DNA from 4 places in the Soonwooa sp. T0.1_25 genome. Region 2 is predicted to be linked to each of the others. Evidence: riboswitches for the same ligand, from Rfam matches in the RefSeq annotation. Region 2 holds a riboswitch; each other region holds the start of a gene.
The links. Region 2 has a riboswitch for S-adenosylmethionine ahead of AC23MB_RS11125 (TonB-dependent receptor plug domain-containing protein). Riboswitches for the same ligand answer to the same signal wherever they lie in the genome.
Positions count from the first base shown of each region.

Region 1: linked by a shared signal. The riboswitch ahead of AC23MB_RS08405 (Na+/H+ antiporter NhaC family protein) and the one ahead of AC23MB_RS11125 (TonB-dependent receptor plug domain-containing protein) in region 2 are both predicted to bind S-adenosylmethionine.
Region 3: linked by a shared signal. The riboswitch ahead of AC23MB_RS01810 (alpha/beta fold hydrolase) and the one ahead of AC23MB_RS11125 (TonB-dependent receptor plug domain-containing protein) in region 2 are both predicted to bind S-adenosylmethionine.
Region 4: linked by a shared signal. The riboswitch ahead of AC23MB_RS01750 (O-acetylhomoserine aminocarboxypropyltransferase/cysteine synthase family protein) and the one ahead of AC23MB_RS11125 (TonB-dependent receptor plug domain-containing protein) in region 2 are both predicted to bind S-adenosylmethionine.

Region 1 covers NZ_JBYFBZ010000005.1:31,824-36,008, reverse strand. The annotation lists gene recG (ATP-dependent DNA helicase RecG) at 1-1,987, shown strand, start outside; SAM-I-IV-variant riboswitch at 2,026-2,118, shown strand; gene AC23MB_RS08405 (Na+/H+ antiporter NhaC family protein) at 2,149-3,465, shown strand; gene AC23MB_RS08400 (GNAT family N-acetyltransferase) at 3,441-3,935, opposite strand; gene dapA (4-hydroxy-tetrahydrodipicolinate synthase) at 3,970-4,185, opposite strand, start outside.
Region 2 covers NZ_JBYFBZ010000009.1:9,426-13,610, reverse strand. The annotation lists gene AC23MB_RS11125 (TonB-dependent receptor plug domain-containing protein) at 1-2,495, opposite strand, end outside; SAM riboswitch class I at 2,605-2,709, opposite strand; gene AC23MB_RS11120 (hypothetical protein) at 2,934-3,095, shown strand; gene AC23MB_RS11115 (metallophosphoesterase family protein) at 3,092-4,185, shown strand, end outside.
Region 3 covers NZ_JBYFBZ010000001.1:385,829-390,013, reverse strand. The annotation lists gene AC23MB_RS01820 (MGH1-like glycoside hydrolase domain-containing protein) at 1-394, opposite strand, end outside; partial or broken gene AC23MB_RS01815 (glucose 1-dehydrogenase) at 604-1,410, opposite strand; SAM riboswitch class I at 1,684-1,788, shown strand; gene AC23MB_RS01810 (alpha/beta fold hydrolase) at 1,828-2,787, shown strand; gene AC23MB_RS01805 (ACT domain-containing protein) at 2,794-4,185, shown strand, end outside.
Region 4 covers NZ_JBYFBZ010000001.1:368,934-373,118, reverse strand. The annotation lists gene AC23MB_RS01760 (TonB-dependent receptor domain-containing protein) at 1-247, shown strand, start outside; gene ctlX (citrulline utilization hydrolase CtlX) at 442-1,365, opposite strand; gene AC23MB_RS01750 (O-acetylhomoserine aminocarboxypropyltransferase/cysteine synthase family protein) at 1,450-2,736, opposite strand; SAM riboswitch class I at 2,875-2,975, opposite strand; gene AC23MB_RS01745 (dimethylarginine dimethylaminohydrolase family protein) at 3,041-3,955, opposite strand.

The DNA of each region.
Region 1 (4,185 bases), on a different contig from region 2:
CAACTTCTACCCTATTCGTTATATCGACAAATCAAAAATCTATAGCGTTTCAGAACTTAATCCAAGTTTAGAACTTGATATTCAGTTAAGAGGAAAAATCACAGACATCCAAGAAGTCGTTTCACAAAAAGGAACACGACTAAGCGCAAAATTCCGTGACCAAACAGGAACAATAGATCTAGTATGGTTCCGATACAGCAAATGGATGAAAGAAAGCATCCCAGTCAATAAAGACTTATTCATCTTTGGAAAAATACAAGCTTTTAACAATAGCTTTTCCATGCCACATCCCGAAATAGAAACAGACGAAGCAAAAGCCATCTCGGGCACATTACTTCCGGTCTATCCAAGCAGCGAAAAACTCACCAAAAGAGGCATTAACAATAAGTTGTTTCAGAATGTTATCTATGAAATTCTTAAAAATCTTCCACAATTAATCGATGAAAATCTCCCTCAAAATTTAATAAAAGCCTTAAAACTTTTGGGAAGATTAGATGCGTTTTACAATATACATTTTCCGCAAAATCCACAGTTGGCACAAGAAGCTGACCGTAGAATAAAATTCGAGGAAGCTTTCTTTTTTCAGTTAGGTTTTGGTTTAAAAAAGCTACATCAACACACCAAATCTATCGGAAATCCTTTCCCTATTGTTGGCGATTATTTTAATAATTTCTACAATAACAATTTACCATTTGATTTGACGGGCGCGCAAAAACGCGTTCTGAAAGAAATCCGAACCGACATGAAGCGGTCCACGCAAATGAATCGCTTGTTGCAAGGCGATGTTGGATCGGGCAAAACGATGGTTGCGCTTTTGACCATGTTAATTGCCATGGATAATAACTTCCAAAGTTGTATGATGGCACCAACGGAAATTTTGGCGCAACAACATTTTAATTCTATTCAAGATTTATTAAAAGACACCAATGTTAGCGTCAAATTACTGACAGGATCTACCAAAACTTCCGAACGAAAAATTATTCACAAAGAATTATTATCTGGCGAACTTTCCATTTTGATTGGGACGCACGCCGTATTGGAAGACATCGTACAATTCAAAAATTTAGGATTGGTGATAATCGATGAGCAACATCGCTTTGGCGTGGCACAGCGTGCTAAGCTTTGGGCAAAGAATAAAATCCCACCGCATATTTTGGTGATGACAGCAACGCCAATACCAAGAACCTTGGCCATGAGTTTTTATTCTGACCTCGATGTGTCGGTTATCGACGAAATGCCAGTTGGGCGAAAACCAATCGTTACCGCGCATCGTCGCGAGAAAGACCGCGCTTATGTTTATAATTTCTGTCACGAAGAATTAAAGAAAGGTCGCCAAGTTTATTTCGTTTATCCATTAATCGAAGAATCCGAAACTTTGGACTACAAAAACTTACAAGATGGTTTTGACCACATACTTAATCATTTCAAAAGTTACAATATTGCGATGCTTCACGGACGAATGAAACCCGACGAAAAAGACCAAGCGATGCAATATTTTGCTTCGGGAAATGCACAAATTATGGTTGCAACAACTGTTATCGAAGTAGGCGTTAATGTCCCAAATGCGTCAGTTATGGTGATTGAAAGCGCTGAAAGATTTGGACTTTCTCAACTTCATCAGCTTCGCGGACGCGTTGGTCGTGGTGCCGAACAGAGTTATTGTATCTTAATGACGTCTGACAAACTTTCTGCAGAAAGTCGCAAACGCATCAAAACGATGTGCGAAACCAACGACGGTTTCAAAATCTCCGAAGTTGACATGGAACTTCGTGGTCCGGGCGATATTTTGGGAACCCAACAAAGTGGTGTTGTCGACTTTAAAAAGTTAAACCTCATGACGGATTCGCAAATTATAAAATTGGCGAAACTCGCTGTAGAACAACTTTTAGAGAAAGATGCACTTCTTGTCCATCCCAATCATCAAAGCATGAAAAACTTCTACATTAGACAATATAAAGGCAAAAACAAATGGTCTAAGATTTCGTAACGATTTGGTACTTTAAGTTTTTACACCTATTTTTGTCACACTTTTATCACGAACCTCAGCAGAGGTAGCAACCTGCAAAACAAGCAAGGTGCTAAAACGATAAGCCAATTTTTGGAAAAAATGTTGAACTATCTTCTGCTGACTTCGCCAAATAACGACGTATGACAACAGAACATAAACCTCGCGAAAGCTTTATCAGCTTGATTCCTTTTTTAGTATTTGTCCTAAGTTTTTTAGGAGCAGGAATTTATCTTAATGACTTTTATGCCTTGCCCTCTCCTATTGCCATGGCACTAGGAATTATCACTGCTTTTCTAATCATCAAACTTCCATTTAAAACAAAAATGGACGAATTTCTGAAAGGTTTGGGTGATAAAAATGTGTTAACTATGTGCGTTATTTATCTTTTGGCAGGCGCGTTTTCTACCGTTTCTAAAGCGTCGGGAAGCGTTGATGCTATCGTAAATTTAGGTTTAGAATATATTCCTGTTAATTATATTGCGCTTGGTATTTTTATATTGGCTTCGTTTTTATCTTTGGCGTCCGGTACTTCGGTTGGTAGCATTGTAGCACTTGGTCCCATCGCTATCGAATTGGCAACAAAAAGTGGCGCCGATGTTAACCTCATCGCAGCGTCACTATTGACAGGCGCAATGTTTGGAGATAATCTTTCGGTGATTTCTGACACGACAATTGCTGCTGCACAATCTTTGGGAAGTAAAATGTCTGATAAATTCCGAACTAATCTTTGGATTGCAGCGCCAGCATTTTTAATAACGATTTTTATTCTACTTTTTAATAATTCGGAAGTTACCCAAATACAGGATTTATCTAGACAAAGCGGCAGTTTTTATCTTTTAATTCCGTACATTTTGGTTATAGGTTTGGCATTTGCAGGCGTTGATGTTTTTTTCGTTTTATTAATTGGTGTTGTCGTGTCAGGAATTATCGGTCTATCAAATAACAGTATGGACTTGTTAAGTTTTGCAAAGGAAAGTTATAATGGTTTTACTTCCATGACTGAGATATTCCTTTTATCCTTATTAACAGGCGGTTTAGCTGCAATTATCGAATATGCGGGTGGTATACGATTTCTTTTAAATAAAATTTTAAAATCGATAAAATCGAGATTTTCTGCAATGTTGGGAATGGGCGTTTTGGTAAGCCTTGTTGATGCTTGTATTGCAAATAATACGATTGCGATTTTGATAACGGGAAAAGTTGCAAAACCAATTTCCGAGCATTATGAGTTTGAACCTCGAAAAATGGCTTCGGTATTGGACATTTTCTCATGTATTATCCAAGGTATTATTCCGTACGGTGCGCAGGTATTAATCTTGGTGAGCTTTGGAAAAAATAAGATTGACTACATCCAACTTATTAGCCAATCTTATTATATTTGGTTGCTTTTGATTTGCGTTTTAGTATTTATTTTCTTGAATAGAAATCAAACTTATAAATTAAATTCCATTAAATAATCGTCCATTACATAACCACTTCCAATATCGAAAACTGCTTCGCCGTAGACTTTGTAGTTTTGAGATTCGTAAAATTGACGCGCAACATTATTTTTATTCACTGTTAAAATAATACGATTATCTCCCACGGATTGGGTATGTTTTTTAACGAGATTAAGACCAAATTTTCCAGCGCCTTTTCCTTTAGCTTCTGGCACAAGATAAATGCGATGCAACTTGGTTGTGTTAGGTTCTAAATGATGTTCGAAACCAACAAATCCCAAAGGCGTTTCATCATCAAATATTAAAAAATAATGATAATTAGGATTTTGAAAATGTTCTAAAATTGCATGTTCAGAATACATCATATCGAGCATATATTCTAACTGCTCTTTTGATAAAATCTTTGAGTAAGTGTCTTCCCAAGAAATTCTGGCAAGCTTCTGTATCAACTCGATATCGAATTGCGTTGCAGGTTTAGTTGTAATCATATTTAAAATAAAAAATGGGCCAAAGCCCACTTAATTATATATTTTTCATTTCAGCTTTGATCCTGTCTTGTAGACCTTCCGAAGCTTTTGTTAAGGGTAATCTCAAAGTATTTTTAATAATTCCCATTTCAGCAAGAATAGTTTTAACACCGCAAGGATTTCCTTCTGCAAAAATTAGTCTTGTGATGTCCACCAACTTGTTATGGATGTCGTAGGCTTCTTTAACTTTACCATCGAAAGCTAGTTGTAC
Region 2 (4,185 bases):
CAAGACAAATTATTTGAAAGACTCGCCTTAACTTTTGGCACAGAATCTTCCAAATAAATACGAGATTTTTCAGAGAAATAAACATTTTCTAAACCTGCATTTCGTAACAAATCCGAAGCATGAATATCACCAACTTTCTGAGTTTTGGTAAGGTTAATAGCGAAATCATTATTTAATTTGAAATCGCCTGTTCTATAATTATGACTCACGACAACATCCAAACCTTTGGTTTCGGTATCGATAGAATTTGCAAAAAACTGAGCTGCATTTACACTTGCACGGTCCAACTCATTTCTTACAGCCTGTAAGTTCGGATTAGCTTCAATCTGTTTGTCCGTCGGTCTTGAGAACTGATCTGTCAATACAATTCTGTTATCAATTTTAATGTAATAGGCGTCCGCAGTAATATTTAAATTAAGTGTCGGGATTTTGTATGCAAAACCTGCGCTCACTGATTTTGAAGTTTCCTGTTTTAAACTCGGAATCCCGAAACCTTTTGCAATTTGAGATTCGTTGCTAAAAGTTCCAACTTCTTTTAGCTCACCATTGACAAACAAAGTCGAAGTTGTGTTGTAATAAATCTGATGAATAGACGGCGCACGGAATCCTGTCGATCCTGCAAAACGGAAATTAAGCTGATCTGTAAGTTTTATTCTAGACGCCAATTTATAGTTAAAAGTCGATCCAAAATCCGAATAATTCTCATAACGCAAAGCAGCATCAACTAACAACCAATCTGTGAAATTAAATTCTGCGTCAGCGTAAGCTGCATAAGAGTTTCTGCTTTTGTCTGTTTTATTTTCATTTCTAAAACCAGCAAAAACTTGAGAACCGCCTGGCAAAGCATTTCCAAAGAAATCTGTAGGATTAACAGAAGTCAGCGTCTGAGGATTTCCGTTAACATCATAAGCCGTGTAAGAAGCCTCCTCACCAGAATTTATTTTGAAATTTTCATGACGTTGCTCGAGTCCAAAAGCAAGATTCAAACCTTTGAAAACATCAAAAGATTTATTAAATTCTAAATTAACTGTGTTTTGTAAAAATGCTAAACCTCCAGCTTTAAAAGATGACGGCGACGCAAATCGCAAACTGGTATTGCTTGTATTTTTAATGGTATAATCAAAACTATTTTGACCGAAAGTATTACTAAGATCAATATTCCAACCATCAAATTTCCCTCTGACGCCGGCAGAGAACGACACGTCTTGGATGCTTGTGTTAATTTGTGGTAAGTAACCATCAAGATACAATCCAGTAAAAGTTCTTGATTGTGATGGACGTCTGAAAAAACCTCCTGAAGAACCATTTCTTGTCGAATATCCACCGAAAGTGTAGACCTTCCAGTCATCACTTATTGGTACTTCAACATTTGCAAATATTTGATGGCTATTAAGTTTGGACTGTCCAACTTGCATGTTAAAATCTTTTCTTGTTAAACCGCGATATGCCAACTCTTGATCGGTAAAATAATTCAGTTGATCTTTTGTAAAAGAACTCGGATTTAAAACCGATTGCAACGCAGAAATACTATTAGCAGACTGGATTTTCGACTGCAAATCGCCACCGAAATAGCTAACATCTTGCGCATATTGATGTATTAAATTCACAAAATCTTGTTCACCAGCTGAACCTTTCAATTGTCCAATATTGCTAAAATAAGACGCCAAGTTCACACCATTTTCAGCAGCTCTTTTTTCGATAGCATTATAGGCATTGTAGATAGGATCACTTTCTGTACCTGCTCTTCTTGTTGGTTCACGGAATTGTGAAGACCAAGTTAAATTATAAAAACCGCCTTTGCTGCCGATTTTGTTGCCATAATTCAAGTCCACTTGAAATTGTTGTCCATCATAATTCCCCGTGTGATCGTTAGCAGTCGGTGTCAAATAACCTCCATAATTAAACTGTCCAGTCAATTTTCCAGTATCACGTTTCAATTGCAAGTTGAGCACTCCTGCAATCGCGTCCGATCCATATTGCGCTGATGCACCATCGCGAAGAACTTCGATTCTGTTAAGCGCAAAAGCTGGAATTGCATTAAGGTCTGTCCCAACAGTTCCTCTTCCTGGCGTCCCATTTACATTGATTAAAGCGGAAGTATGTCTTCGTTTTCCATTAATCAAAACTAAAGTTTGGTCTGGTCCCAAACCGCGTAACTGCGCAGGATCCAAGTGATCCGTTCCATCAGCATTGGTCTGAATAGTCGATGTAAAAGACGGCGCAATCGAATTAAGAATTTGGTTGATGTTAGTCTGTGGCAACGACTCTTGCAAACCTTTTAGGTTAAACACATCGACAGGAACAGGACTATCTGCTTTTGATCGTCCTCCACTTCTAGAGCCAACAATCACCACTTCCTCAATATGCTTAGCAGAAGTTGTATCTTTGGGTTTTGCAACTTCTTGAGCTTGAATAGAATAAACTCCTGAAAAGAAAACAACAGCTGTCGTAACAACGACTTGTTTTCCTCGATTAAAATTAATTTTAGATTTCATATTTTAAAAATTTACTTTTAAGTTTAGAGCAAAAAAAACTTCTTCCAGCCAAAGCTGAAAGAAGTTATTATAGACAGGCATCCTAAATACCCGACAAATATCGTATTTCAACTTATTTTTCCTTTTTTCAAAGGCTGAATGTAACACCTTACCATATTTTGGCAGGTTGTTAAGACATCAATGGGTCAGATCCCTCCGTCTTTCTTAATAAGTATGACAACAATTCGCAATCATGCTACAAACTTAGGCAGAATAAATTTTTTGACGAAAATTTTTTAACGTGACAAAAATCACTTCATATATAATAGATTGAAAATCTGACATTTAAAAGACTATTCAAGGCATACGAAGTACAAAAACAAAACTTTAGTTTTACGGATTTCCTTTTTATTTTCCTTTTAAACTTCACTATCTTAGCTTCATTAAATAGGCTTAAAAATGAGCAGAAATACGGATGCCAACCGAAAAGCGCACAAGAAAAAAATCGACCAAAAGAAGAGGAAAACTCAAGAATCCGAAGAAAAACGAAAAGCTAGATTAAAAGAAATTAGAGCCAGTTTTATTGAGAAGGAGAATCAACAACAAGATAGCGAATCATGAAAATTTTACATACTGCCGATTGGCATTTAGGAAAACGCCTAGACCGATTTTCACGATTGGAGGAGCAAATTTCGGTGATGAATGAAATCATCGAAATCGCTGATGAACACAAGGTTAACATGGTAATTATTGCGGGCGATTTGTTCGATAATTTCAATCCAAGTGTTGAGGCGGTTGAACTTTTTTATAAAACTTTAAAACGACTGTCAAACAACGGAAAACGTCCCGTAATCGCCATTGCAGGAAATCACGATTCTCCCAATTTGATTAATGCGCCAGATCCTTTGGCTCGCGAATGCGGCATTATTCTTATCGGACATCCTCAAGCTAAAATTCAAGAATTTGAAGTAGAAAATTTCAAAATTATAAATTCTCTAGAAGGATTTTTAGAATTAAAATTAAATCAGTTCGCATATCCAATTCGACTAATTCATACGGCCTACGCCAATGAAGTTCGGTTGAAACAGTATTTCGGTGAAGAAAAAGAAAAAGCTTTGAACGAAACTTTAGCCGAACATTGGAAAACTATTACCGACGACTTCTGTGATGAAAACGGTGTTAATATTTTGACTACGCATTTATATATGAATAAGCGTGGTACTGCACTTTTAGAAGAACCTGAAGGTGAAAAACCAATCAAAATCGGAAATGCAGATATGGTGTATTCCGATTCAATTCCCAATCAAATTCAATATACGGCCTTGGGACATTTGCACGGCTTTAGAAATATTGGAACGGAAGAAAAACCTGTTGTTTACAGTTCTTCACCGCTTTGTTATAGCTTTTCAGAGGCTGGCCAAACCAAATTTGTTTCCATTATTGATGCAAAACCCAACCAAAACATTTCTTTTGAAAAAATTGAATTAAAATCTGGACGGCAATTGGTTAGAAAAAGTTTCGATAATGTTGATGAGACAATCACTTGGTTGACACAAAACCCCAATACATTAATTGAATTGACCATCGAATCTGATTCTTTTTTGAAAGCAGAAGATCGCAAACGAATTTTTCAAAGTCATGACGGTATAATTTATTTAATTCCAAAAGTGAAAAACATCGAAAATCAAAAGACTGAAATCGCTGAAATTGA
Region 3 (4,185 bases), on a different contig from region 2:
AATCATAGTACGGAAAAGCATTTATCGGATATTTGTACACCATTTTCATATAGCTGTGCGACGGCGTATTGTCAATATAGTAGAAAATCTCTTTAATATCTTCGCCGTGGTTACCTTCGTAATTGCTTAGCCCAAAGAAGCGTTCTTTGATCATTTTGTCATTTTTATTCCAAAACGAAAGCGCAAAACACAACATTTGCTTATCGTCAGAAATTCCCGCAATTCCTTCTTCCGCCCAACGATAAGTCCAACTTTCGGCGCGATCATGCGTTGTATAACCCCATGCATCGCCATTGCTACTATAATCTTCTCGCACATTTCCCCATTGGCGGTGGCTCACATACGGCCCCCACTTTTTCCAATTTGGATTATTGAGTTTATCTTGTTCTGTCATATAATTTTATTTCTGAAGCATTTCAGATTCATTTTTAGGAGCATCGAGATTATTGAATTCTTAGACATCAAATCCCGCTGTCACTACTCGCTATTATATTTTTAAAAAAAATAAAATGAGCTCAAACATACCGTTCCATCGGGGCTATATTTGAAGATTTGTCATTCTTTTGACTATTAAAAAGAACCAATCCAAAATACTGTTTTCCGTTATCCATTATCCGAAAAACTCTCTAACGTTGACATTCCACCATCGATGTAGATGCTTGCTCCCGTAATATAATCTGAAAAGTCGCTTGATAAAAATACTGCTAAATTTCCAATATCTTCTGCTTTTCCGATTCTATTATATGGTATCAAAGTCATCAATGCATTAAAAGAAGCTTCGTTATCCCAAGCCGATTTGTTAATAGGCGTTTGGATGGCTCCCGGACAAATATTGTTGATTCGGATTTTATCTTTTCCATATTCCTGAGCCAAAGTTTGCATCAATATTCGCAGGGCGCCTTTGCTTGAAGCATAATTGGCGTGTCCAGCCCAAGGAATATTTTCGTGGACACGGCTGATGTTTACGATTTTCCCTAACGAAATAGATTTATCATTCATCCCCCTTTTCAAAAACTCCCGAATCGCCTCGCGTGCGCACAGAAACTGACCAGTAAGATTAACATCAATTACCTTTTGCCATTGCGCTAAAGTCATATCAATAAATTTTGCGTCTTGTTGTAATCCAGCATTGTTTACAAGAATTTCAACTGTTCCGTATGTATCAATCGTCTTTTGAAAGATCGCCTAGACTTCAACTTCTTTATTTACATCACATTGACTTAGCATGCCTTGTTCGCCTTTAACAAAAATATCATCAAGAATGATTTGTGCAGCTTCTTTCGAGTGTTCCGAAGAATGATTAACAATGACAATGGCGCCAGAAGCCGCTAAACATTTTACAATTCCTTCTCCTATTCCACTGCTAGAACCAGTAACGATTGCAACTTGTCCATTTAATTTTATTTCCATTTTATGTTTTTTAGAATTCTTTTTTATCAAAAATCATACGAGAAAATTTAATTTCTTTAAAAAATTTGCCAGATTAAAATAATTTAATTTTCAATAGAAAAATCTTAGAAACTCTACAAACACTAACAATTGCTAGCCGATAATTTTAAACCATTATTGCTTTTAATATTACAAAAACTATAATTTATTCTAAATTTTTAAAAATTTAAGATTATTTTATCGAATTATCAAAATTTTCATACATTTGCATTACCGCTCTTTCACATATTGAAAATGTTATCCAGAAAGGTTGAGGGACTAGACCCTATGAAACCTTAGCAACCCTTTGCGAAAGCGAAGAAGGTGCTACGTTCTACCATGTATTTGGAGAGATAACAACTGAAGTTCTTTACTCAACCATTCTTAGAGGCATTTTCAATGAAAAAAAATATTAAAGCATTGAAAAAAGAACTTTTAACTACAGATATTAAGTACAAATCATTTTCAGGACAGAATTTTGACATCCCTTTAAGCTACGAAGTATTCGGAAAAGCCCATGGCACCGCACCTATTGTATTGGTTAACCACGCTTTGACAGGCAACTCTACAGTGTCTGGCAGCAAAGGTTGGTGGAAAAACATTATTGGTCCACAAAAAATAATTTCTACCAAAAAATATAGTATTATTAGTTTTAACATACCTGGTAACGGTTATAATGATTTCTTTATCGATAATTACGAAGATCTTACAACCAAAGATGTTGCGGCGATTTTTTTACAAGGTTTAGAAAATTTAGAAATAAAAACTTTACACAGCATTATTGGTGGCTCGTTAGGAGGTTCCATCGGTTGGGAAATGCTAGCCATCAACCCTAAAATCAGCGAAAAATTTATCCCAATTGCTTCGGATTACAAAACCCACGATTGGTTACATGCACAATGTTTGGTTCAAAAATATCTTTTAGACTCACCTGAAAAACCACTAGAAAAAGCAAGAGCACACGCCATGCTTTGCTACAGAACGCCAGAATCGCTTAATGAAAGATTTGAGGGTAAATTAACAAAAGAAAATACTAGGCGCGAGTCCGAAGATTGGTTAATCTACCACGGAAAAAGTCTCAACGAAAGATTTAGTTTAAAAGCTTACAAATTGATGAACCATCTTCTGATGACCGTTGATACTAACGAAAAAGTGTTATCCAAAATAAAAGCAAACATTAACCTCATTGCGATTAACACAGATTTGTTTTTTCCAGCTTCGGAAATCAAAAAATGTTACGAAAAAATTAAGACACATAAAGAAGATATTTTCTACGACGAAATTGTTTCTATCCACGGCCACGACGCATTTTTAATAGAGTATGAACAATTGCAAGAATTATTAAAACGTATTTATTAGAACAAAATGACAGACCAAAATCCAATTAGTATATACAGAAAGAAAGCTTTAGTCAACTTTGAAGGCAAAGACTTTCTTGGACAAATCGGCATCGACTCTCGAATCTTTACAACACTTAACAAAGGTGGCATCAGCGTTGGGGTTATTTCTCAACAAGCCATCGAAAATGGTGTTTCAGTTTTGGTTGATGAGAAAGATGCCGAGGACGCCGTGGCATTATTGAAGAAAGAATTCCAAAATGAAAAAGCAGCTGGCATAGTGAGTAATATTTACAGCATTGACAATCTTTGCGTTCTTGGATTTGTTTCGGAACAAAATGCTAAAATCATGTCGGAACTTCAACGCAACAAGATTTATCCTTTGTTGCTTAACCAAGTGTCATCGACTGGTAGAGTTAACATTGTTGTAACTGACAATCAAACCGAAATCACTCAAAATATTATTGAAACCGAACTTTTCGGAAAACCTAAAGTTGTTCACTTAGCTTTAATTGGTCACGGAAATGTTGGTTCAACACTTATCGAACAGATTTTAGATTCTGCCTACGATATTTTGAACAGAAAAAGAATTGATCTTAAAGTCGTTGCGATTTCTAATTCCAAAAAAATGGCTTTAAACAAATCTGGTTTTGGCAGCGATTGGAGACAAAAAATAAACTATTCGAACACTAAAAGTAATATCTCAGAACTTATCAGTTACACAAAAGAGCACAACTTAGAAAACCTAATTGTTGTGGACAATACCGCGAGTCCAGCTTTTGTAAAAAACTATACCAAATTTGTCGAAAACGGTTTTGATGTGGTTTCATCAAATAAAATCTTCAATACTTTACCTATTTCAGATTATCGAAATTTCAGAACGCAACTTGCAAAAAATAATAAAAAATATTTATACGAAACCAATGTTGGTGCAGGTTTACCATTAATTGATACGCTTAAATTACTGCATTTATCGGGAGAAGATATCACCAGAATAAAAGGGGTTTTCTCAGGAACATTAAGTTATGTCTTCAACCAATTTTCTGTTCGTAATGAGAAATTTTCAACCATCGTAAAAGAAGCAATGAACAAAGGTTTTACAGAGCCAGATCCGCGCGAAGACCTTTCTGGAAACGATGTTGCAAGAAAACTTTTGATCCTTGCTCGCGAATTAGATTTAATGAACGAATTCGAAGATATCAATATCAAAAACCTAGTTACAGAACCGCTTCTTCCAATTTCAAAAGACGAATTTTTGACACGAATAGATGAGTTGGACGAAACTTTCCAAAAGATAAAAGACGAACAAGAACCCTATCATGTTTTACGTTACGTTGGCGATTTGCATGGCGATTTAAGTCAAGACAAAGGCGAACTGGATGTAAAATTAATTTCCGTTCCTGCCAATTCTGCTTTGGGA
Region 4 (4,185 bases), on a different contig from region 2:
TTTAGATTTAAGCATCAAAAAACTTTGGAACAATTGGACGTTCGCGGTTAATGTCAACGATGTGTTAAGAACCAATATTGTAAAAATTAAAGATGAACAAGCTGACGGAAATTTCAATTATCTGTCTAATAACTCTTTCCGAAGAGGCTTAACAGCGAGTGTTACATATAATTTCGGAAATCAAAAAGTTAAAAAAGTAAGAGACATCGACAGTGCTGCTGGCGATATCAAATCCAGAACACGTTAATCTAAATTATAATTAAACTTTTCAACAAAAAAACTTCAGCCTGTACTGAAGTTTTTTTTTATTAGGAGCTAATCCTGCTGTCCGCTATATCTTTAGCATTGTCGCTCGGACGGCTCCGCTACGCTCCGCCGCCTCACTCCAACGCCAAAGGATGTCGCTTCCATCAGGGCTAGGGAGTTTGTCATCCATAGAAACTAATCCTTCGGTAAGAAAACCTCAGCCAACATACAACGAGCGCTTCCGCCGCCATTGGTTTCAATGGTTTCAAGATCCGAATATATAATTTCGGAATACTTTTCAATTTGATTTATTTGACTATCAATCAAAGACTTATAAGCCGACTGACTCATCACAAGATAAGTTTTTCCTTCATCATTTCTAACTTGCAGCATATTACCAGCAAACTGTTGCATTTGCGCTTCGGTGATTTCAACAATTTCTTTTCCAGAATCTGCGAGGCTGTTCACCACATTTTGTCTTTCGTCCTCGTCATCAATACATTCTAAACAGATTACTGCAAAACGATCCGCAACGCACATCATCACATTAGTATGATAAATAGGAAGTCGCTCATTATCATAACTTTGGAACGAATGAAAAACAACTGGCGTATAATTGTATTTAGCACAAAACTCACGGAACAACTTTTCATCCAATCTTAAAGAAACAGAACCATAAGCAATTTTGTTATCATGATCGAAAATCATACTTCCGGTGCCTTCCAAGAATTTTTCATCTTGTTCGCTTCCGCTAAGATCATCTATTTTACTGATATTAAAACCTTTAGCTTTAACTTGATCTAAAATATCTTGACGACGTTCTACTCTTCTATTTGGAGCAAACATTGGATAAAGTACAACTGTTCCGTCTTCTGCAAAACTCACCCAATTATTCGGAAAAATAGAATCTGGCGTATGCGGCTCCAAAGTATCTTTAATAGTGATTACGTTAATACCTTTACTTCTAAGTTTTTCAACAAAAGCATTAAACTCCGCTAAAGCTTTCTCCTGAACTTCAGCACCTTTTTGCTCTACCTGAAAATAATTATTCTCCGCCGTTTGGGCATTATAACCGAAAGCTATCGGCTCAATCATCAAAACTGTATTCGTTGTCTGCATAATTTTTAGTTAAGTCACAAAAATAGCAAAGTTCCGCAGAATAACTACGGAACTTTTAAAATTATAATTTTGTTTTCAGAATCGTTAAAATGCTTGTTCAAAATCCGCAATAATATCGTCGATATGTTCAATACCAACACTTACTCGGATTTGTCCTGGCGTGATACCCGCTGCTTTTTGTTCGGCATCACTCAACTGCTCGTGCGTTGTTGATGATGGATTGATAACCAATGTTTTAGCATCACCTACGTTTGCAAGATGACTCGCCAATTTTAATGAATTAATAAATTGAACCGCAGAATCTTTTCCTCCTTTTATTTCAAAATTAAGAACACCTCCAAAACCTCGTTTTAGATATTTTTTTGCATTTTCCTTATCAGTGAAACTTTCAAGTCCTGGATAAATTACTTTTTCGACATTTGGATGATTTTCTAAAAACTCTGCTAACTTTTGTGCGTTAGAAACTGTTCTTTCTAAACGAAGTGATAAAGTTTCTAAACCTAACAACAACTGATGAGAATTAAACGGCGAAATCGCAGGACCAAAATCTCTAAGACCTTCTACTCTAGCTTTAATGATAAATGCAATATTCCCAAAATCTGAATTGACACCAAAAACATCTGTAAACACCAAATCATGATAACCAGCCGATGGTTGAGACAACAACGGGAATTTCCCATTTGCCCAATCAAACTTTCCAGAATCTACAATAACGCCGCCAACACTTGTACCATGACCGCCGATCCATTTGGTCGCCGACTCAACAATGATACTTGCTCCATGCTCAAATGGGTTAAACAAATATCCACCAGCTCCAAAAGTATTATCAACAATCAACGGAATTTTATGCTTTCCAGCGACAGCTGCAATGGCTTCGAAATCAGCTACATTCAGCGTCGGATTTCCGATGGTCTCGACATACAAAGCTTTGGTATTTTCATCAATTAAAGCTTCAAAATCTTCAGGATTGTCGTCTTTTGCAAAACGGGCTTCAATCCCAAATTTTGCAAAACTCACTTTGAATTGGTTATGACTTCCTCCATACAAATATGGTGATGTCACAAAATTATCACCATTTTGCAAAATATTAGTAATCGCAATAAACTGTGCTGCCTGTCCAGAAGAAACCGCCAAAGCGCCAACGCCTCCATACAAAGCTGCAATTCTTTTTTCGAAAACGTCAGTTGTGGGATTCATTAATCGGGTGTAGATATTTCCGAAAGCTTTGAGACCGAAAAGATCCGCAGCATGTTGCGCATCATTAAAAGTATAAGAAGTTGTTTGATAAAGAGGAACTGCGCGACTGTTTGTATCTCTGTCAACGGTTTGTCCTGCGTGCACTTGTAAAGTTTCGAATTTTAAATTGCTCATTTTGTATAAATTTTAAATCGTTAATCAACTAAAAACTTATCCAAGATGTCGAGCAATTGCCGGAAAAATAAAAACTCTTCCGACAAGTCGAAAGAGTTTTTTGAATATTTTTAATAATACTTTTCAAAAAGTGTCTCTGACTTATCTTTCCTCAAATCTTGAGGTTGAATGCGGCACCTTACATTTGCAGGTTGCCAAGATTTCATCGGGTCAATTCCCTCCATCTTTCTGGATAAGTGTAATTCTTATTTCAGAATTACAAAACAAAAGTATTAACTAATTTTTGAATCTGCAAGAAAAATTTTTATTCTCTCACCAAAGGCATAGTAGAACAACGCAACAAACCGCCCATTTTAGAGATTTCTCTGTACGGGATTTCTTCCACCGTAATTCCCCAAACATCACGAAGATGATTGTTCATTCTTGTAAAAGTTTTATCCGAAACAACCACTTCTGGCGAAATTGAAAATACATTAGGAACCATCTCAAACATCTCCTGATCATCAACATGGAAACAGTTTTCTTCTCCAAAAATATCAACAATTAATTGATAATCGCTTTCGTCTACAAAACCATCTTTGTAAATAATGCATTTATCCTTCCCAATCGGATTAAATGTACAATCCAAATGTAAAATTCCTTTATAAGGTTCGGTATCGTTTTTCTTTAATTCAAAATCGAGGATACGTTTTTTTGGAAAATATTCTTTTAGAATTTCGATGGCATATTCGTTAGTTCTAGCGGTTTTAAAACTTCTGTAATCCTGACTATAACAAGTCCCGATAAAAATGAAATCGTCCCAAACAATCACGTCTCCGCCTTCGATATGAGCAGTTTCTGGCAAATTAATGATATTCCGCCAAGCTACTTTTTCGAAAATTTTACGATAAGCTTCCTGCTCATCAGCGCGATCTTCGATAATGTTAGAAATAATCATTTTATCATCAATAACAAAAGCGACGTCACGTGCAAAAACTTGGTTATAATCTTCAATAACTTCTGGACGATAAACTTTGACATTGTGTTTTAGAAGCACCTCTTCGAAAGCCGTCATCTCCGAAACAATATCGACTTCTTTAGGATAAATATTCTTCAGAATAGAATTGTAGGATTTTGCATCATAACTTTCCTCCAATCTTGGTATGCCACCAATGGAATTTGGTTGCCCCAAAACAACAGATTTTAGTCTTCCAGTTTCGTTTTTAATATTAAGCTTCATAAAATTACTCGTCTGTCACAAATATAATGATTGCATAACATTTTCATAGTCGTCTACAGCAGCAATATCATCTATATAAAGCTTAAATAAAAAGAAAATATATCAGCAATAATCAATTTATGGGAAATTTTATCCAAAACCCTTAAAATCAATGGTTAAAACAAACCGTTTAATAAAATTATTGGTTAATTATAAAAAGCTGTACAATAGACTAAATGTAGACAGTTAGT